4 regions of the Actinoalloteichus fjordicus genome follow, and region 1 is predicted to be linked to each of the others. Evidence: riboswitches for the same ligand, from Rfam matches in the RefSeq annotation. Region 1 holds a riboswitch; each other region holds the start of a gene.
What was found. A riboswitch is a leader RNA that binds a small molecule or an ion and turns the genes downstream of it on or off. The one in region 1 is predicted to bind cobalamin.

Region 1 (5,036 bases):
CGTCGTCACCACCGGCCGCGACGTCGTGCCCGCCGGACTGCCCGCCAATGCACGAGTCGCCGAGTTCATCCCCTTCGACGCCATGCTCCCCCACGTCGACGTGCTGGTCAGCAACGGCGGCTACGGCGGCGTCCAGCAGGCACTGCGTCACGGGGTCCCGATGGTGCTGGCGGGCGACACCGAGGACAAGATCGAGGTCGGTGCCAAGGCCGCCTGGGCAGGGGCGGCCGTCAACCTCGGCACCGGGGACCCGGACGAGGCGGACATCCGCAAGGCCGTCGAGAGCATCCTGGACGATCCGCTCCTCCGCGACCGGGCCCGACGGCTCCAGGCCGAATACGAGGCGCACGACCCCTGCTCCGCGATCGCCGCCGCCGTCGAGCAGGCCGGGCGGTCCTGCTGAGTCGCGGCGCCTGCCTTCGGCCCGCCTGGCTCCGGCGTCAGTCGGGAGACGTCGCGAGGCACCCAGCCGCACCCGAGCCGCAGCGCTGCCGCGCCAAGGGTGCGAACAGCACCGACACGGCAGGCGCCTGCGCTGCTGAGCGGCCCCGGAGCATTCGCAGGCCGGATCACGGCTGATACGAACCCGGAGTCGCCGGTTCAGACCGGCGGACAGCCCCGAGGCCACCCCGCCGAGGTGAACAGCGGGCTCATCTCCAGCGCGATGGCCGCGAGCTGACCCGGCGATCCGGTGAGCAGGGCGTCCGGGGGAAAGTCGCGCAGCCACTTCGCCAGGAGCACCGGATCGTCCGCCGTGACGAGCAGCCGTTGGAAGTCCACCGGCAGCGACCGGTTCGTGGGCAGCGGAAACTGTCGCCTCATGCGCACACCCCACGGCAGTCCCGGCAGCTGCGCGTCGAGACGGATCGGCAGCTCCAGGGCGAGCCGGCGGGCAGGCGGCACGACACGGGGCTGGCCGAGGCAGGCGTCGACGAAGGCGTCGTAGGGATCGAGGCCGGTGGTGGCCGCGCTGAGATCGGCCATGCCGCTGAGCCTGCCGTTGACCTCCAGCACCTGGAGCCTGCCGTCGCAGACGGCGAAGTCGATCTGCCATGGACCGCACACGTCGAACTGGTCGGTCATGCCGCGGATGAACCCGGCCAGCTCGGTGATCACGGCAGGCGAGAGCGCGATCGGAGCGAGCCGCGCCCGATGCCCCGGAATGCAGCGCTGGTCCAGCGGACCGAAGGAGGCGATCGGCCAGCAGTCGGTGACGTTCGCGCCGCTCAAGAGTTCGAGGCCGAACTCCTCACCCCGGCAGACACGCTGAACGACGACGGGGAAGGCGGTCAGCGGCAGCGTCGTGAGGCGCTGCTCGGTGTCGACATGCCAGCGGCCCGCGCGTGGGAGTGACCTGGCCTCCTTCACCATGACGGGCAGGCCGCCGATCCGACGCACCGCCGACTCCAGTTCCTCCACCCGGTCGCAGATGACGGCCTCGGGCACCGGCCAGCCCGCCGCGAGCGCGACGCGATGGAACATCGCCTTGTCGGTGACCAGGTCGGCGAAGCGGGTCGAGTGGACGACGGCGTGCCTGCCGGGGCCGCGCCACGCGTCGGCGGCGGCGGCCAGGCTGGGCAGCAGCTGTTCCTGGTCGACCGGATAGAGGCTCGGGATGACCAGCTCGACGTCTTCCTCGGTCCAGACCGCCAGCAGGTCCTCCGGTTCCGCACTCGCCGCCAGGTGCCGGTGACGAGCCCGCCTGCCGACGTAGTCGGCGACGTCCGTCGGCCCTAACAACACCAGGTCGTGGTGGCCGGAACGGGTGATGGCGTCGACCACTCGGTCAGCACGGAATTCTCCGATGACGGCGATCCTCATTGCGGCTGCCTCGTCTTTCGTCCTGGACACGGGCCTGCGGTAGCTGGCACACCGCCGGTCGATCTCGTGGCTGCCGTCGCGACATCACGAGCCCTGTCACCTGAACTTCGCGGATCTACCACCCTTAGTGACGGACGTCGACTACTCATCGTAATGATCTCCGTGGGTGGCGGACCACTCGGCACAGCAGTCCCGTCTCCGACGATGCATCCGGCGGGCCGAGGGTCGACCGCGTCCTGCCCATCGGCGACGAGCGCTCGATGCGGCGCCCTTCGCCGTGCGTCACCGGGTTCGACTGCGTACCGCCGCCTGCGCCGATCCGCCGACCGCGCCGAGTCGAGCACATCGAGCCGGGTGTCTCGGGCCCGGCGCAGGGCGGAGGAACGACTTGGTGGCTCGAGCCGGCACGGCTGAACGGTCTGCCGCGTGCGCCGACCCAGGACCACTCGAGTGAGTTAATCTCCTCGGTAGTCTCTCGACGACCGCTGACCGGTCGTGACAACTTCAGACGTCCCCGGCGGGGGAAGCCGGTCGAAGTCCGGCGCTGACCCGCAGCCGTGGTTCGTGCCGAGGCACGACGAGCCGGAATGCCCGTCCGGGGACGAGGGCTCGTTCACACTGTCGTGGTCCGCAGGTGGAGTCCGATTCGAGCACGCACGCCGACGTCGGCGGCGCCTGCTCTTGGTCGGATGCCTCTCTCGACCCGCTCGGGGAAGGCATCGAGGCATGTCGGGTACCACGCTGCGCAGGCCGCAGACCGCCGCCGGACACCGGATCGTGGTCGAGACGCCCTCGCTCCGCGCCGCGCAGGCCCGTCGGCGGCCCCGAGACCGGCATGACAGCCCTCCTGCCGAGCGGCCCTGCGAGCCCCGTGCCTCCGGGACGTGGGCGGCGTGACCGCATCGGTGCTCCGGGCCTCGACGCGGCTCCCGAGAGCCCTGCATCCCGGTGCCTGGTGGTTATGGGCACTGGCCCTGGCGGCCGCAGCGGGCCGCACGACCAATCCGCTGCTGTTGTCGCTGATCCTGGTGGTGGCGGGGTACGTCGTGGTCCGGCGTCGCGGCCGGGCGCCGTGGGCCGCCACGTTCCGGATGTACGTGTACCTCGGGGTGTTCATCGTCGTCATGCGCGTGTTGTGGCGGATGATCTTCGGGGGCGGTGCGGGCGAGCACATCCTGTTCGTGCTGCCGGAGATCACGCTCCCGGAGGCGGCGGCGGGCATCCGGCTGCTCGGCCCGGTGAGCGCCGAGGAGCTGCTCGGCGGGCTCTACGACGGGCTGCGCCTGGCGACGATGCTGATCTGTCTCGGCGCGGCGAACTCGCTGGCCGATCCGCGCCGGATGCTCAAGGCGGTGCCTGCGGCGCTCTACCAGATCAGCACGGCCGTGGTGGTGGCCCTCTCCGTGGCGCCGCAGCTCATGGAGAGCGTCCTGCGGGTCCGCCGGGCCCGGCGGCTGCGCGGCGGCAGACAACGCGGGCTCCGGGCGTTGCGCGGCATCGTGGTCCCGGTACTGGCCGATGCCATGGACCGGTCGCTCGCCCTGGCCTCGGCGATGGACTCCCGAGGGTACGGCCGGTTCGGCGACACGCCGAGGCGGACTCGTCTGCTGACCGGGGTGCTGGTGATCGCGGGCCTGCTCGGCGTGTGTGTCGGCGTGTACGGGCTGTTGGACGGCACCCGGCACGCCTTCGGGCTGCCGATGGCGGTCGCGGGCCTGCTCGTCGCCGGTGCGGGCTTCCTCGTCGCAGGCAGGCGAATCCGCCGCAGCGTCTACCGGCCCGACCGGTGGCGCCTGCCGGAGACGCTCGTGGTGCTGTCGGGCCTGACCGCCGCCCTCGTGCTCACCGTGACCGCCGGGGTCGACCCGGCGAACCTCTATCCCTCACTCAGCCCGCTGAGCTGGCCGACGGTGACGCTGCCGCCGGTGCTCGGCATCCTCGCGGGAGTCGCCCCCGCGTGGTTCGCCCCGCCGCCGGAGGTCCGCTCATGATCCGCTTCGAGGAGGTGGCGGTCCACTATGGCGAGTCCGCCCCCGTCCTGTCCGGTGTCGACCTGGAGATCGAGGAGGGCGAGCTGTGCCTCGTGGTCGGTCACACCGGCTCGGGCAAGTCGACGCTGCTCGGTGCGATCAACGGCCGGGTGCCGCACTTCACCGGCGGGACGCTGCGCGGCCGAGTCACGGTGGCGGGACGGGACACGAGGACGAATCCACCCCGTGAACTCGCCGACCTGGTCGGAGTCGTCGGCCAGGACCCGCTGGCAGGTTTCGTCACCGACACGGTGGAGGAGGAGCTGGCCTACGGCATGGAGCAGCTCGCGATTCCCGCCGAGGTGATGCGCAAGCGCGTCGAGGAGACGCTGGACCTGCTCGGAATCGCGGAGCTGCGGGACCGGTCGCTGCGTTCCCTGTCTGGTGGGCAGCAGCAGCGGGTGGCGATCGGCTCGGTGCTCACCGTGCATCCTCGGGTGCTGGTGCTCGACGAGCCGACCTCGGCGCTGGACCCGACGGCCGCCGAAGAGGTGCTGGCCTCGGTCACCCGGCTCGTGCACGATCTCGGGGTCACGGTGGTGATCGCCGAGCACCGGCTGGAACGGGTCGTGCAGTACGCCGACCGCATGGTCTACCTGCCCGGCGACGGCGGCGTGGTCGACGGGCGGCCCGCCGAGGTGCTGGCGGACGCGACGCTGGCGCCGCCGGTGGTGGAGCTGGGCAGGCTGGCGGGCTGGACGCCGCTGCCGTTGTCGGTGCGCGACGCCCGCAGACGGGCGCCTGAGCTGCGCGCCCGGCTGACCGACCACGCCCCGCCCGCGCCGGAGAGGGCGGCGACGGAGTCGCCGCTGCTGTCGGCACACGACGTGGTGGTGCGGCACGGCGACGTCGTGGCGGTCCGGGCGGTGAACCTCGACCTGCACGGCGGTCAGGTCACCGCGCTGATGGGCCGAAACGGCTCCGGCAAGTCCTCACTGCTGTGGGCTCTGCAGGGTTCGGGCCGCCGCGCGGGCGGCACTGTGCTCACCGGCGGACTCGATCCGGCGGCCGAGCCCGCGCATCGGGCCAGGGCTCTCGTCGGCCTGGTGCCGCAGACGGCGGCCGACCTGCTGTATCTGGAGACGGTCGCCCAGGAGTGCGCGCAGGCCGATCGGGAGTCGGCGGCGCCGCCGGGAACCTGCGTGACGCTGCTGGGGCGGTTGATCGACGAGGTCGACCCGCACG
Region 2 (5,036 bases), 410 kb from region 1:
TCCACCACGACGACCTCGGCATCGTCGCCGATCAGCCAGACATTGTTGTCGACCTCGAAGTCCTGGTCGTCCAGGCTGAAGACTCCCGAGGTGACGACCTGCTCGATCCGCGCCGCCATCAGAGCACCACCACCGAGCGAAGTACGTCGCCCTGATGCATCCGAGCGAAGGCGTCCTCGACGTCTTCCAGCCCGATCTTCTCGGTGACGAAGGCCTTCAGATCGAGCCTGCCCTGGAGGTAGAGGTCGATCAGCATCGGGAAGTCGCGGCTGGGCAGACAGTCGCCGTACCAGGAGGACTTGACCGCGCCACCTCGGGAGAACACGTCCAGCAGCGGCAGTTCCAGCGTCATCTCCGGGGTGGGCACCCCGACCAGCACGACCTTCCCGGCGAGATCGCGCGCGTAGAAGGCCTGCGTGAAGGTCTGCGGGATTCCCACGGCGTCGATGACGACGTCCGCCCCGTGCCCGCCGGTCAGCTCCTTGACGGCGGCGACCACGTCGACCTGGTCGGCACGCACGGTGTCGGTTGCGCCCAGCCCGGTGGCCCACTCCAGCTTCTGCGGGTCCAGATCCACCGCGATGATCTTGGACGCGCCCGCGAGCCGCGCACCCGCCACGGCCGCCGCGCCCACTCCGCCGCAGCCGATGACCGCCACCGAGTCGCCCCGACCGACCTCGCCGGTGTTGATCGCCGCGCCGAGCCCGGCCATGACGCCGCAGCCGAGCAGCCCGGCCACCGCCGCCTCGGCCTTCGGGTCGACCTTCGTGCACTGGCCCTGGTGGACCAGGGTCTTCTCGGCGAAGGCCCCGATGCCCAGCGCCGGGGACAGCGGGGTGCCGTCGGTCAGCGTCATCTGCTGCGTCGCGTTGTGCGTCGCGAAGCAGTACCAGGGTCGGCCCCGGCTGCACGCGCGACATCGGCCGCAGACCGCACGCCAGTTCAACACCACGTAATCGCCCACGGCGACGTCCTCGACGCCCTCGCCGACGGACTCGACGGTGCCCGCCGCCTCGTGTCCGAGGAGGAAGGGGAACTCGTCGTTGATACCGCCCTGCCGGTAGTGCAGGTCCGTGTGGCACACCCCGCACGCCGCGACGTCCACCACCACCTCGCCCGGTCCCGGATCGGGGACCACGATCGTCTCGACGGTGACGGGGGCGTCCCGTGCGGTGGCCACGACCGCTCTGACCTGCTGCGGCATCCGAACTCCTCTGGTCGACCCGGTGCCCGGCGCCTCGGCGGCGTCGGGGCGAAGGATCACGGTAGAGCAGCACAGGCCGCCGATCCACCGCCACGCGGGGAGTCCGCAGGCCCCCTTCCGGGGGTGACGCACACACCGAGTGCCTCGGGGTCGGATCGGCCGCCGCCTGCCGGGAAGAACGGCCGATCCAGCGGATCGCTCGACGCCCGGCGCCGGACTCACTCGCGGGTGACGTCCGGCGCCGGGCATCGGCGAACGTCAGCCGCGAACCTGCGTCCGCAGGGCTCGGGCCGCCGAGACCATGGCACGCAGGGCGGGTTCGACCTCGGCGTATCCCCTGGTCTTCAGGCCGCAGTCGGGATTCACCCACAACCGGTCGCCGGGCACCGCGTCCAGCGCCGCGCCGATCAGCCGGGTCACCTCGGCCTCGTCGGGCACTCGCGGCGAATGGATGTCGTAGACGCCGGGACCCACGCCTCGGCGGTAGCCGATCTTGTGCAGGTCGTCCAGCACCTCCATCCGAGAGCGCGCCGCCTCGATCGTCGTCACGTCCGCGTCGAGCGCGTCGATCGCGTCGATGACGTCCCCGAACTCCGAGTAGCACAGATGGGTGTGGATCTGCGTGCTGTCGGCGGCGCCGGAGGTCGCCAGCCGGAAGGAGTCGACCGCCCAGGCGAGGTAGTCGGCGCGGTCGGCCTCCCGCAGCGGCAGCAGCTCCCGCAACGCGGGTTCGTCCACCTGCACGATGCGCAGCCCGGCGCTCTCCAGATCGCGGATCTCGTCGCGGAGCGCCAGCGCCACCTGGCGTGCCGTGTCGCCGAGCGGCTGATCGTCTCGGACGAAAGACCAGGCCAGGATCGTGACCGGTCCGGTGAGCATCCCCTTGACCGGCCGCTCGGTCAGCGACTGTGCGTAGGAACTCCACTCGACGGTCATCGGGGCGGGCCTGCTGACGTCGCCGTGGATGATCGGCGGCCGGACACAGCGGGAGCCGTAGGACTGCACCCAGCCGTGCTCGGTGGACAGGAAGCCCGCCAGGTTCTCGGCGAAGTACTGCACCATGTCATTGCGTTCCGGTTCGCCGTGGACCAGCACGTCCAGGCCGATGTCCTCCTGAAGCGCGATGACGTCGGCGATCTCCGCGCGCATCCGCCGCCGGTACTCGTCCTCGTCGATCCGGCCCGCCCGGCGGTCCGCCCTCGCCCGGCGAACCCCGCCGGTCTGGGGGAAGGAGCCGATGGTCGTGGTGGCCAGCGGCGGCAGGCCCAGCCGTTCGGCCTGGCCCTCGACCCGGACCTGATAGTCGGCCCGCCTGCTGTGCTCCGGACGCAGCGAGTCGAGCCTGGCCCTGACCCGCTGGTCGCGGGCTGCCGCGCCTTCGCGTGCCCGCAGGGCCCGCCGCGACTCCTGGAGCTCGGCGGCCACCTCGTCGGCCCCGCTGAGCGCCTTGCTCAGCAGGACGACCTCGTCCACCTTCTGTCGAGCGAAGGCGAGCCGGGCACGCAGCGCGGGGTCGAGCCCGGATTCGGCGTCGAGGTCGTAGGGGACGTGCAGCAACGGCGCGGAGGTGCCGACCTCGACCTTGTCGGCCACCCCGAGCAGAGTCGCGCAGTAGGCGAGGGCCTCGTCGAGGTCGGTGCGCCAGACGTTGCGTCCGTCGACGACCCCGGCGAGGAGGGTCTTGTTCCGAATCCCGGCGATGCTCGCGATGCCCACCAGGTCGGCCCGACCCGCCACGAGGTCGAGTCCGACGGCCTCGATCGGCGCGTCGGCGAGCACGCCCAGTGCGTCAGCGAGTGCACCGTGATAGCCGGTGACCAGGAGATTGGGTCGCCGCTGAGCCTCGCCGAGCCTGCGGTAGGCATGGGCGAGCGCGTCGAGTTCCGCCGGAGTCCGATCGGCTGCGAAGGCGGGTTCGTCGAACTGGACCCATTCCGCGCCCGCGTCCGCCAGCTCGGCGAGGAGTTCCAGCTGTGTGTCGATCATCGCGTCGAGCAGGTCCAGCCGGTCGAAGCCTGCCGGAGCGTCGGGGGCGGACTTGGAGAGCAGCAGGAACGTGACCGGCCCGATCAGCACCGGCCGGGTGGTGATGCCGAGGGCAGCGGCCTCCCGGAACTCCTCGACCGGCTTGCGGCCGGCCAGTCGCAGCACGGTGTCCGGGCCCAGTTCGGGCACCAGGTAGTGATAATTGGTGTCGAACCACTTGGTCAGCTCCAGGGGCGCGAGGGAGTCGGCTCCCCTGGCGGCGGCGAAGTAGGCGTCCAACGGCGTGCGACCCGACTCGGTATAGCGGGCGGGCAACGCGTCGACCAGGACCGCCGTGTCGAGGACCTGGTCGTAGTAGGAGAACGTGTTGGAGGGCACCGAGCCGAGGCCTGCGTCCCGCAAGGCCGTCCAGGTGGCCGCGCGCAATGCGGCCGCGACCTCGTGCAGGGCCGAGGCGTCGATCCGCCCGGCCCAGTACGCCTCCAGGGCACGCTTGAGTTCTCGATCGGGTCCGATCCGGGGGTAGCCCAGGACCGTGGCGCCGAGCGCCGGGACATGCGTGCGATGGGTCACTGCTCTCTCCTCGCGAGGCGGCAACGAAACCCCGAGGCGGGCACGCGAGCGACCGGAACGCGAGCAGAACGGGCAGGACCGAGACCGGTCCCCGACTGACTGCTCACCCCGGTCCTCCCGCGAAGACCTCGGAGCGGCACGGACCCGTCGGGACCGCGCCGCCGACGGCAGGTCTTCGGACTCACGGGCGCTTCCGACCGTCGAGGTCGGCTGACCTACTGTCCGTCGCTTCCCGGAGGCCGGACCTCCAGTGCTGTGACCGTCCTCGCTGTGAGGACGGTGACGGAGTTCGTTCCCGCTCACCGCTGCGGGGCAGTCCCGGATTCCCACCGGGTTCCCTCTTGCCTCGTCACCGCCGCTGATCCACGCCGTTCGGCGTGGGCCGTGGACGCCGACGAACCATCGGCGAAACCGATCCTAACGGGCTCGTCTCGACGCGGACTCGACATCTCGCAGGCCGGGATCGCCTACCCTCGACGCCATGCATCCCGTCTCCGAGCTTCCCGGTAAGCCGACCTCGGCAGCGGCCACCACGCTCAGTCAGATCATGACCGCGACCGAGACGAACCTGTACGGCACGGTGCACGGCGGCGTGATCATGAAGTTCGTCGACGACGTCGCGGCGGCCTGCGCCGGGCGACACTCGGGTGGCACGGCGCTGACAGTGTTCATGGACGAGATGCTGTTCCTGATCCCGGTTCGCGTCGGTGATCTCGTACACGCCAGCGCCCAGGTCAACTGGACGGGTCGCACCTCGATGGAGGTCGGGGTGCGGGTCGTGGCCGAGCGCTGGAACGAGTCGGTGCCGCCCACGCATGTGGCGAGCGCCTACCTGGTGTTCGTCGCGGTCGACTCCGACGGGAAGCCGAGACCGGTTCCCGAGGTCCTTCCCGAGTCGGCGACCGATCGACGACGGCACGCCGAGGCGGGCATCCGCCGTGAGCACCGGTTGGCCCGACGCGCGGCCATCAAGCGCAGTCGAGAGGTCGGCCCCGAGCCTGCGGCCTCGGACCCCGCTGCCCGCTCCTGAGTCACGGTCGGCGCCGAGGCGATCCGGCGGGCAGGCACGGCGGCGGCCTGTCCCGTCCGGGCCAGGCCGGCGAGGTCGCTCGGCGGGGCCGGACCGGTGCCCGCCCGACCACTCCCCGCCGCACGCGGCCTGCGAGGCAGGGCAGCCGCCCGCCCTCGGCGCTCGCAGCGAACGATGGCTGCGTCCCGGCGCAGGCGAACCCGCCGACAGGCAGGCCGGGCGAGGATGGTCGGGGCGGAGAAG
Region 3 (5,036 bases), 1.3 Mb from region 1:
CCGACGACCGAGAGATCGGCGGGCACCCGCAGGCCCTGTCGCAGCGCGGCGGACACGACGGCGGCGGCGAGTTCGTCGTCATAGCCGCAGACCGCCGTCACGCGATCCTCGCAAAGCCAGCTCCGCATGGCGGTCGTGGCGCTCTCGAGGTCGGGATCAATCAGAGCGATCCTCGGCTCCGGGAGTCCGTTGACCACACAGGCCTGCCGCAGGACCGTCTCCCGCTGTGCGGCCCGCGCAGCTAGCCTGGGCTCGGCAGGCAGCGCGCAGCCGACGCGTCGGTGGCCCAGGGCCGTGAGGTGTCTGATCTGGAGCGCGACGCCCTGCGCCGCAGGCCAGAAGGTCGCCACCGGCCGGTCGCCCTCCGCAGGGAGGATGCGCTCGACCCCGGCGCGTCGCATCGACAGCATCTCGGCGGCCGAGAACGGTTCGAAGCCCACCACCATCTCGGGCATCAGCACCGACCAGAGGGGCGCGGCAGACTCCGGCGGCCGATGGTGGACGACGAGCTGGTACCCGGCGTCGGCCAGCCGCACCGTAGCGGCCTCGAGGAGTTCCCGGAGCGCATGGCCGACCGGCAGGTTCGGCAGCACGATCAACACGATCCGGCTGTGACCGCTGCGCAGCGCGCGAGCCCCGTTGTGCGGCTGGTAGCCGAGCCGTTCCGCCGCGGCGAGAACCCGTTTCGCGGTGGCCGCCGAGATCGACTGCGATGACGTGCGATTGAGCACGAAGCCGACGGTCGCCCTGGACACCCCCGCCTCAGCGGCCACGTCGGTGGCCGTGACCCGTCTGCCCGTCGTCATCCCGGTGTGCACCTCATTCGCCGCCGCACCGATCCCGCCGCTGCTCCGATCGGGCAATCTTAGAGCCTGTCCTTGATCCCCCTGGAGTCGTGAGCGGGGACCAGCGTGGATGAGCTGCCAGGCGGAGGAAGGAGACATGACGAAGTCATGTCGACTGACGACAACACGCCGCAGATCGCCGCTGCCTGCCCCGCACAACAGGAAAGTGGGGATCAAAGACAGGCTCTCAGCTGCCTGCCACTACTAGCACGTGCTAGCTTCGGATCACCGACCGCACTGCCGTGATCCCGACCGACCTCCGACAGGAACCGCCCGAGACGCCCGGCCCGATCCGGCCCGCAGGCCGTTCGACCGGTCAGGGCACCCACCACCACAGCAGCCTGCCTCGCGGGCCCGGCTCGTCGCCACCCGTCTCTGCCGGAGACGGCCGGGTGTCGGGTCGAGGTGCAGGCTCCGGCGCGTCGTCGCCCAGCACTCCCCCGCAATCGACCAGCAGACGAGACCAGGCGCGGCGGAACCGTCCCGGCGGCGCCGTCGCCGTCCCAGGAGGAACTCAGTGACCACCGAGGACCGACAGCCGCTCGACTACCCCTTCGCCCTGCCCACGCCCAACGAGCCGCCGCCGGAGTGGGCACGCCTCCGGCAGGAGTGTCCGGTCGCCGCCGTCCGGCTGGCCAGCGGCGACGAGGCGCTGCTGCTCACGCGCTATGAGGACGTGAAGCAGGTCCTCGCCGACCCCCGGTTCACCCGCTCGCTCAGCGCCGACGACGCCGCTCGGGTCACGGCCAACGAATCCGGCGGGATCTTCGCGTCCGAGAGTCAGATCGACTCCTCCACGGACGCGCACCAGCAGTGGCGCAGGCTGGTCGGCAAGGCGTTCACCGCCAAGCGGATGTCCCAGATGCGGCCCGCCATCGAGGCGATGGCCGATCGGCTCCTCGACGAGATGTGCGAGCGGGGCGCGCCCGCCGACCTCGTCTCCTCCTTCGCCTTCCCGTTGCCGGTGTGGGTGATCTGCGACCTGTTGGGCGTGCCGGACTCCGACCGGGACCGCTTCTCCTACTGGTCGGACACCATGCTCAGCCTCGATCGGTACGAGCAGGCGGAGATCGACGCCGCACAGCAGGAGTTCGGCGAGTACTTCGCGGCCCACATCGCGACCCGCCGGGCCGATCCCGGCGAGGACCTGCTGAGCGAGCTGATCGCCGTCGCGGACTCCGCAGACGGCAGGCTGCCGGAGGAGCTGCTCATGCTCACCGGGCAGGGCCTGCTGGTCGCGGGACACGAGACCACCGCGAACATGATCTCGAAGATGGTGGTGCTGCTGCTCGGCGAGCGCGAGCGGTGGACGGCGCTGGTCGCCGACCCCTCGTTGGTGCGCACGGCCGCCGAGGAGGCGCTGCGCTTCGACGCCAACGCAGGCTTCGGCCTGCCCCGCTACCTCACCGAGGACATCGAGGTGGGCGGCCGGACCGTGACCAGGGGAACCACGGTCGTCACCAGTCTCGCCTCGGCCAATCGCGACGAGCAGGCCTTCGCCGACGCCGACGCCATGGACCTGCGACGGGCGCCGAATCCGCATCTCGCCTTCGGGATCGGCCCGCACTCGTGTCTCGGGCAGGCTTTGGCCCGCACCGAACTCCAGGCCGTGCTGAGCGTGCTGGTGCGCAGGCTGCCGGGACTGGAACTCGCCGTCGGTGTCGAGGAGCTGCCTCTCCGGCAGGGGCTGCTCGTCGGCGGGCTCGATCGACTGCCGGTCCGGTGGTGACCGGACGCCCGAGATCCGTGCTGCGCTGATCATTCCGGCGTGATGCGGCCCTCATCCGGCGCCCGCCGGGCCGGGCCGACCAGCGTCCGATCGGCCGTGCCGCAGGCGATCTGCGGTGCCCGCCGGCTGGGGCGAGCAGGCCTCGCCGTCGGCGCGCGGCGGTCGGCGGTCGGCGGGCACGCGTTGGACGTGTCCGCCGGACGCCCCACCCGGGGCACCTCGACCGCGATGCCGACCAGGCTGCGCGGACTTCCATCGGCCTTAGCGGGCCGTCCCCGATGAGAGGAGCCACCCGATGCACGTGGACGTGGACACCCAGAAGTGCTGTGGAGCGGGCCAGTGTGTGCTGCTCGCCCCGGCGGTGTTCGATCAACGGGAGGACGACGGCATCGTCCTGCTGCTCGACGCCGATCCTCCCGAGGGCCAGCACGGCCCGGTCCGGGAGGCGGCGGCGGTGTGCCCCGGCATGGCGATCACCGTCACCACGTGACGGCCATGCGGGCCGGGGCGCTCCGAGGGTGACGCGGGCCGGGGCCGCGGGCGGACCGGATGTCGCGGGCGGATCGGTCCGGGCCCCGGCTGGGCACGGCGGCAAGCCGACAGAGGGCCAACGGCGGCGAGCCGCCACAGAGCCACGGCGGCCCGCCGCAACCGAAGTCCATCTCGGCGAGCCGCCGTCGGCACGGAAGGCGCGAGTCGCTGACAGCCACACTGCCGAGCCGCGTCGGCGAAGGAAGACGCCGAGGCAGACAGGCCCGCGGGTGCCCTGCCGCCGTGTTCGGGGCTCCGCCCTGGCGCATGCGCCGGGGTCCCGTGCACCGCAGCCCGCAGGACACGCCCCCTCGCGCGCCCCGCCCGCCGCCACCCGATGTGAACCTGTGGTGAAGAAGGCGTCTTCCTCCACGCTGCCCGATGAGCTACCGTCGAGAGGTCGTCTCTCCACAAGAGACGAATGCGTCCTGCCGTTCGATGGGGGAAGCCGGTGTGAGTCCGGCACTGTCCCGCAGCCGTGAGCACCCGTGTTCCTCGGGTGTCAGTCGGAATGCCCGTCGTGCGGTACTGCTCGGCTCCTCTGTCGTGGTGTGCAGCGCGGAGCTTCGGAGCCTGCGCGGCTCCGGACTGCGGTCTGCCCGAACCGAAGGGAACTCACAGGCCATGTCCTTGAGCCTCTCCGTCCGGCGTCGTCTCTTAACCGGCCTCTTCGCAGGTTCTCTGCTTCTGTTCGGCGGCACGGCCGTCGCGGCCGTCCCGGCCGCCGCGCCCACCGCCGACGACTCGGTCACCGTCGCCTGGACCGACGGTCCCTGCACCGGGACGACCGGCGTCACGGTGGTCGTCGACTTCACCGGACACGCGGGCGGCGACGTCGTCCGGCGGTGCACCGACGGCGACCCGGCGACCGCGTTCGCCGCGCTGACCGATGTGGACGTCGCGCCGGAGCACGGCATCGGACAGGGCGAGACCGGCCCCTACCAGTACCTGTGCCGGATCGACGGCCTGCCCTCGGCCACCGCCGACGCGTGCGACGGTTTCCTGCCCAACGCGCCGTACTGGGCGTTCTGGGTGCCCGACGTGGCCGGCGACGCGTGGGGTTATGCGGATGAGGGCGTGGACACCTACGACCCGCCGTTGGGCGACGTCCTCGGCTTCTCCTTCGGGGCGGGCACCGTGGCCGACCCGAACGAGATGAGCCTGACGCTGGACGAGGCACTCGACCCGAACTGGACGCCGACCAGCTGATGCTCAAGCCTCTCCTCGGCCTGACGGCGGGAGCGCTGCTCCTCGCCTCGACGGTCGTTCCCTCTGCCGCCTCGGCAGACCCGGCGATCATCGCCGCGTCGGCCGAGGCGGGCACGGCGGCCGAGTTCCTGGAACGGGAGTTCGTCCGACTCGACTACGTCTATCCCAGCGCCACCCCTGGTTCCCCCGACGCGGGCCTGCAGGCGGATGCGCTGCTCGGCCTGCATGCGGCGGGCCGCACCGGGACGACCTTCGATCTCGGCGTCCGCGCGCTGCGCGAGATGTTCTACAACGGCAACCTCGCCAACTCCGGTGTTCTCGCGAAACGACTGATGGTCGCCCTGCGGGCCGGGGTCGACCCGGCGGACTGGGGCGTCGACTCCAACGGTGTCCCGATCGACCTGGTGGACCGGCTCACCGCGACGCTCGACGTCGACGGTCGGTACCGCAACCTGAACGCGGGTGATTACGACCCGCGACGAGACCTGTCGAACACCTTCTCCCAGGCGCTGGCGTTGATCGCCATGGACGAGCACGCCCGGCACACCGGCACGCCGATCGATCAGCGAGCGAGCATCGACTACCTGGTGCGGCAACAGTGCCCCAGCGGCGGCTTCCGCGCGAACCCCCCGCCCGAGAACGTCGGCTCGACCTGCGCGGGCAGCGACGACGCGCTGGTCAGCGTCGACAACACGGCGATGGCCGTCTGGGCGCTGGCCGAG
Region 4 (5,036 bases), 420 kb from region 1:
GATCCAGCTCCAGCCGTCCGTCGGGGCCGGGGCGCAGGTGCTCGGCCAGGTTGACCGACCCGAGGTTGCAGACGGCGACCTCGTCGGCGGAGGTGTTCAGCGTGATCTCGGTGCACAGGTTCGACGAGTGCACCACGCCGATGTGCTGCTGCGGCGAGCGCAGGTTGCACGGGTCCTTGAAGGTGATCCACGGGTGGCCGGTCTCGAACAGCATGGTCAGCATCCGCCGCCACAGCTCGACGGCCCGGACCCGGCGGAAGACCCTGATCTCACCCCGGTCGGCGGCCCGCTCGTACTCCCGGTACCGCTCGGCGAACGCGGTGCCGTAGAGGTCGTGCAGGTCGGGGACCTCGTCGGGGGAGAACAGCGTCCACTGGTCGTCGGCCTCGACGCGGCGGAGGAACTCGTCGGGAACCCAGTTCGCCGTGTTCATGTCGTGGGTGCGGCGCCGGTCGTCGCCGGTGTTCTTGCGCAGGTCGAGGAACTCCTCGACATCGACGTGCCAGGTCTCCAGGTAGGCGCAGACCGCACCGAGCCGCTTGCCGCCCTGGTTCACGGCCACCGCCGTGTCGTTGGCGATCTTCAGGAAGGGGACGACGCCCTGCGAGCTGCCGTTGGTGCCCTTGATGTGCGCGCCGAGGCCGCGGACCGGCGTCCAGTCGTTGCCGAGTCCGCCCGCGTACTTCGACAGCATGGCGTTGTTGCGGATGCCGTGGAAGATCCCGCTCAGGTCGTCCTCGACGGTGGTGAGGAAGCAGGACGAGAGCTGCGGTCGGGTGGTGCCCGAGTTGAACAGCGTCGGGGTGGAGCACATGAAGGCGAAGGTGGACAGCAGCTCGTAGAACTCGATCGCCCGCGCCTCGCGCTCGTCCTCGCGCAGTGCCAGGCCCATCGCGACGCGCATGAAGAACATCTGCGGCAGTTCGAACCGCACGCCGCCGCTGTGCTGGAGGTAGCGGTCGTAGAGCGTCTGGAGGCCGAGGAACTGGAAGTCCCGATCGCGCTCCGGGCGCAGCGCGGCGGCGATCCGGCCGAGGTCGAAGTCGGCGAGGGTCGGGTCGAGCAGGTCCAGGGCGATGCCGCGCCGCACGAAGGCCTCGAAGGCGGCCGGGTAACTCGCCGCGACCGCCTCGGGGCTCGCGTCGGGCACGGGGCGGCCGAGGAAGGTCAACGCCTCGGCACGCAGCTTCTCCAACAGCAGCCGGGCGGCCACCTGCGAGTAGTGCGGCTCGATCTCGACCATGCTGCGGGCGGCCATGATCTGGGCCAGCGCCAGCTCGTCGGCGTCGATGCCGTCGTAGAGGTTGCGCACCGTCTCGTCGAGGACGGTCTGCGCGGTGACGCCTGCCAGCCCGGCACACGCCTCGTGCACGGTCGCGGCGAGCCGTTCGACGTCGAGTGGAGCGAGAGCGCCGTCCGCGTCCTTGACCCGGATCACCCGATCGGGAAGTTCAAGCGGCGCGGGAGCGGCGGAGGCGGGAATCCCCTCGGCGATCGCGCGGCGATCTGCCTGAACGGGTCGTGCTGGTCGGAGTGACTCGACGGTCACGGTGGTCTCCTCGTAGCCGGGGCGGCATCGGTTCACCCCCGAGGAGGAGCGCGCGGCAGCACGCGGACCTGCCGATGGCATGATCCGTCGCTGTCCACACGGCCCACCCTCGAGGCCTCGGACGGCGTGCTCGGTGGCACGCGCCGATGGCAGGTCTTCGGACTCACGGGCTTCCGGCGAGGTGGGACTCGCCGGTCCTACGGCCGTCACTTCCCGAGAGACCGAGGTCTCCTAGTGTGTGCACCGTCCGGTATGGACGGCGACGGCCTTCGTTCCCGTTCACCGCTGCGGGGCAGTCCCGGACTCGCACCGGGTTCCCTGTCTCCTCGTCATGACACCGGCAGGCGCCCTGACGAACCATCAGCGGGGGTGAGACTACATGTTGGGGTCGGTGCTTTGTCTCACCCCAACATCCTGGCGTGTTCCCGACTGTGGTCGGCTAGGGTGACTCGCCGAGAACGAGGCGATCACAGGGTGACCGGGCCGACCGGGAGGGTGACGCGACCCGGTTCTTAGTGAAAACTGCTCTCATCAGAGTGGGCGTCCTTCTCGAGAGGAGAGCCGTGGACGGGGCAACGGAAGCCGAATCGGGCAGACACCGCAGCAGAGCCCGTCGCCGCCGCCGCGTCGTGCTGGGCATCACCTCGGCGCTGCTGGTCGTGCTCGCCGCGTCGGCCTGGGCAGTGCGCCAGGACGTCGGCGGCGGATACAGCGAGGCAGGGAGCAGACTCCGGGTCGTGACCACGACGAACTTCCTCACCGACGCCGTCGGTGAGATCGGCGGCACCGACATCGAGCTGACCGGGCTGATGGGCAGCGGCGTCGACCCGCATCTCTATCAGGCCCAGGCGGGTGATCTGCGGCTGCTGCGGGAGGCGGACCTGATCGTCGCCGTCGGCCTGCATCTGGAGGCCGGGCTCCGGCCGGTGCTCGACGATCTCGCCCGCGACACCACGGTCCTGTTCGTGGGCGAGACCGTGCCGACCGCCTCGCTCCTTCCCGCCGAGGAAGCGGGCTCGGCGACGGAGTACGACCCGCACATCTGGTTCGACGTGGCACTGTGGCGAGACGCACTCGCGTCGGTCGGCGGCACGCTCGCCGAACTCGATCCCGACCGGGCCGACCGCTTCGACGGCCGCTGGGAACGGCATCGCGTCGAGCTGAGCGAACTGCACGAGGAGGTCGGCGAGCGGCTCGCCGAGATTCCGGAGTCCCGCCGCATCCTGGTCACCTCGCACGACGCCTTCCGCTACCTGGGCCGCGCCTACGACATCCGGGTCGAGGCGGTGCAGGGCGTGTCCACTGTGGACGAGGCGACCATCGGCGACATCGATCGAGTGGCGGGCGTCATCGCCGAGCACGGCGTGCGGGCCGTGTTCGTCGAGTCCAGCGTGTCCGGTCAGACCGCTGCCGCGGTGCTCGACGCGGCGGCCGCCCTCGGCGCGACGGCGACGCTCGGCGGAAGCCTGTACTCCGACGCGGCGGGCGCGGAAGGCACGCCGGAGGGCACCTACCTCGGCATGGTCCGCGCCGACGTCGACCTGCTCGTGGCGGGACTGCGATGATCCGCCGCGCAGCCGCCACGCCCGATTCGCCGACTCCAGGGGCGACCGAGCCCGCGCCCGCCCTCGTCGCGACGGGGCTGACGGTCGGCTATCGCGGGCGGACCGTGTTGACGGTGCCGGAGCTGGTGGTGCCCGCAGGCCGACTCACCGCCGTGGTCGGGCCCAACGGCGCGGGCAAGTCGACGCTGATCAAGGCCGCGCTCGGTCTGCTCCCGTCGACCGGGGGCGCCATCCGACTGCTCGGCGAGCCGTTGGCCCGGGTGCGCAGGCGGGTGGCCTACGTGCCGCAGCGCGATGCCGTCGCCCAGGACTTCCCCGTCACGGCCGTACAAGTCGTGGAGATGGGTCGCTACCCGCATCGCGGCTGGTTCCGCAGGCTGACTCGGGAGGACGACCGCGCCGTCAGCGAGGCCATGCTGCGGACGGGGGTCACCGACTCGGCCGACACGCCGTTGGACGAGCTGTCCGGCGGTCAGCGGCAGCGGGTGTTCCTGGCGAGGGCACTGGCCCAGCAGGCCGACCTCCTGGTACTCGACGAGCCCTTCGCCGCCGTCGACACGAGCACCGAGACACGACTGCTGACGCTGCTCGTCGAGCTGTGCGAGCAGGAGGGCCGCTCGGTGCTGATGGTGCATCACGACCTGCGCACGGTGCAGGACCACTTCGACCACGCCGTGCTGCTGTCGGGCCGGGTGATCGCCGACGGGCCGGTGAGCCGCGTGCTGCGGCCCGAGCACCTGGAGGCGGCCTACGGCATCCCGATGCCGAGTCGCGCCGACTCCGCAGACCGCGACGCCCACTCCGCGACCCCGCCGACGGCGGACGGCACCGACCGGACCACCGAGGCGGACGTCGAAGGCCGGGCACCTGCGCGCGGCTCCGCTGCGTCCGACCCGACCGCTCCCGGTTCCTCAGCGTCCGGTTCCTCAGCATCCGATTCCTCAGCGTCCGATTCCCCAGCGTCCGATTCCCGAGCGTCCGATTCGAACGCGCCCGATTCGGACACACCCGGCTCGGATTCGGCAGGGTCCGGACCGGAGCGGACGGGATGACCGGCGGAGTCCTCGGCCTGTCCTACGCCGCGTCCGTGGTGATCGGCGGCTCCGCGCTGCTGGGCATGCTGGCCGGAGTCCTCGGGCCCTTCGCCGTACTGCGCGGTCGAAGCATGTTCGGCGACGCGATGAGTCACGGGACGCTGCCCGGCGTGGTGATCGCCTTCATGGTCGGGGGAGTGAAGGACGCTCCGGTGCTCCTGATCGGGGCGGCGATCTCGGCGCTGCTCGCCGCGCTGGCCATGATCGGTCTGGAGCGAGCCGGGCGGGTCAGCCCGGACGTGGCGATCGGCGTGGTGCTCTCCGCCGCCTTCACCCTCGGGATCGTGTTGCTGACCCGGCTCTCCGCCGCCGGGTCCGGCGGACAGAGCGGTCTGGAGGAGTACCTCTTCGGGCAGGCCGCAGGCCTGGTGCGCGGTGATCTGGTGGTCGCGGCGATCGTCGGGGCGCTCGCGATCGGCGCCGTCCTGGTCTGGTTCCGGCTGCTGCGGACCGCGATCTTCGATCCGGGATTCGCCTCGGTCGCCGGAGCGCCGGGCTGGGCGGTGGACGTGCTGACCACCGCGCTGCTGGTCGTCGGGATCGTGCTCGGTGTCCGCACCGTGGGGGCGATCCTGATGGTCGCGCTGCTCGTCGCGCCTGCCGTGGCCGCGAGGCAGCTCACCACCAGGCTGTCGACGCTGGTTCCACTGTCCGGCCTGATCGGCGCGGCGGCAGGCGGGGTCGGCGCCTTCGTGTCCGGCCGGGCCGACCTGCCCACCGGGCCCGCGATCGTGTTGCTGGCGACCGCCGCCGCCCTCGCGTCGGTGCTGCTGGCACCGCGCCGAGGCGTGCTGCTGCGGGCGGTCCGGTCTCGACGTCATCGCGGCG

Region 2: it holds a riboswitch for cobalamin, as region 1 does, so the genes downstream of both, metE (5-methyltetrahydropteroyltriglutamate--homocysteine S-methyltransferase) here and UA74_RS13175 (CbiQ family ECF transporter T component) in region 1, are expected to answer to the same signal.
Region 3: it holds a riboswitch for cobalamin, as region 1 does, so the genes downstream of both, UA74_RS32085 (hypothetical protein) here and UA74_RS13175 (CbiQ family ECF transporter T component) in region 1, are expected to answer to the same signal.
Region 4: it holds a riboswitch for cobalamin, as region 1 does, so the genes downstream of both, UA74_RS11350 (ribonucleoside-diphosphate reductase subunit alpha) here and UA74_RS13175 (CbiQ family ECF transporter T component) in region 1, are expected to answer to the same signal.

What each region holds. Positions count from the first base shown of each region.
Region 1 covers NZ_CP016076.1:2,952,529-2,957,564, reverse strand. Annotated here, with positions in the region: gene UA74_RS13185 (glycosyltransferase) at 1-403, shown strand, start outside; gene UA74_RS13180 (hypothetical protein) at 601-1,821, opposite strand; cobalamin riboswitch at 2,291-2,434, shown strand; gene UA74_RS13175 (CbiQ family ECF transporter T component) at 2,715-3,812, shown strand; gene UA74_RS13170 (ABC transporter ATP-binding protein) at 3,809-5,036, shown strand, end outside.
Region 2 covers NZ_CP016076.1:2,540,692-2,545,727, reverse strand. Annotated here, with positions in the region: gene UA74_RS11410 (MBL fold metallo-hydrolase) at 1-119, opposite strand, end outside; gene UA74_RS11405 (S-(hydroxymethyl)mycothiol dehydrogenase) at 119-1,204, opposite strand; gene metE (5-methyltetrahydropteroyltriglutamate--homocysteine S-methyltransferase) at 1,463-3,763, opposite strand; cobalamin riboswitch at 3,913-4,165, opposite strand; gene UA74_RS11395 (acyl-CoA thioesterase) at 4,245-4,793, shown strand.
Region 3 covers NZ_CP016076.1:4,272,295-4,277,330, forward strand. Annotated here, with positions in the region: gene UA74_RS18215 (LacI family DNA-binding transcriptional regulator) at 1-806, opposite strand, end outside; gene UA74_RS18220 (cytochrome P450) at 1,363-2,574, shown strand; gene UA74_RS18225 (ferredoxin) at 2,870-3,064, shown strand; cobalamin riboswitch at 3,486-3,642, shown strand; gene UA74_RS32085 (hypothetical protein) at 3,730-4,314, shown strand; gene UA74_RS32090 (prenyltransferase/squalene oxidase repeat-containing protein) at 4,314-5,036, shown strand, end outside.
Region 4 covers NZ_CP016076.1:2,529,526-2,534,561, forward strand. Annotated here, with positions in the region: gene UA74_RS11350 (ribonucleoside-diphosphate reductase subunit alpha) at 1-1,495, opposite strand, end outside; cobalamin riboswitch at 1,681-1,926, opposite strand; gene UA74_RS11355 (metal ABC transporter solute-binding protein, Zn/Mn family) at 2,113-3,114, shown strand; gene UA74_RS11360 (metal ABC transporter ATP-binding protein) at 3,111-4,166, shown strand; gene UA74_RS11365 (metal ABC transporter permease) at 4,163-5,036, shown strand, end outside.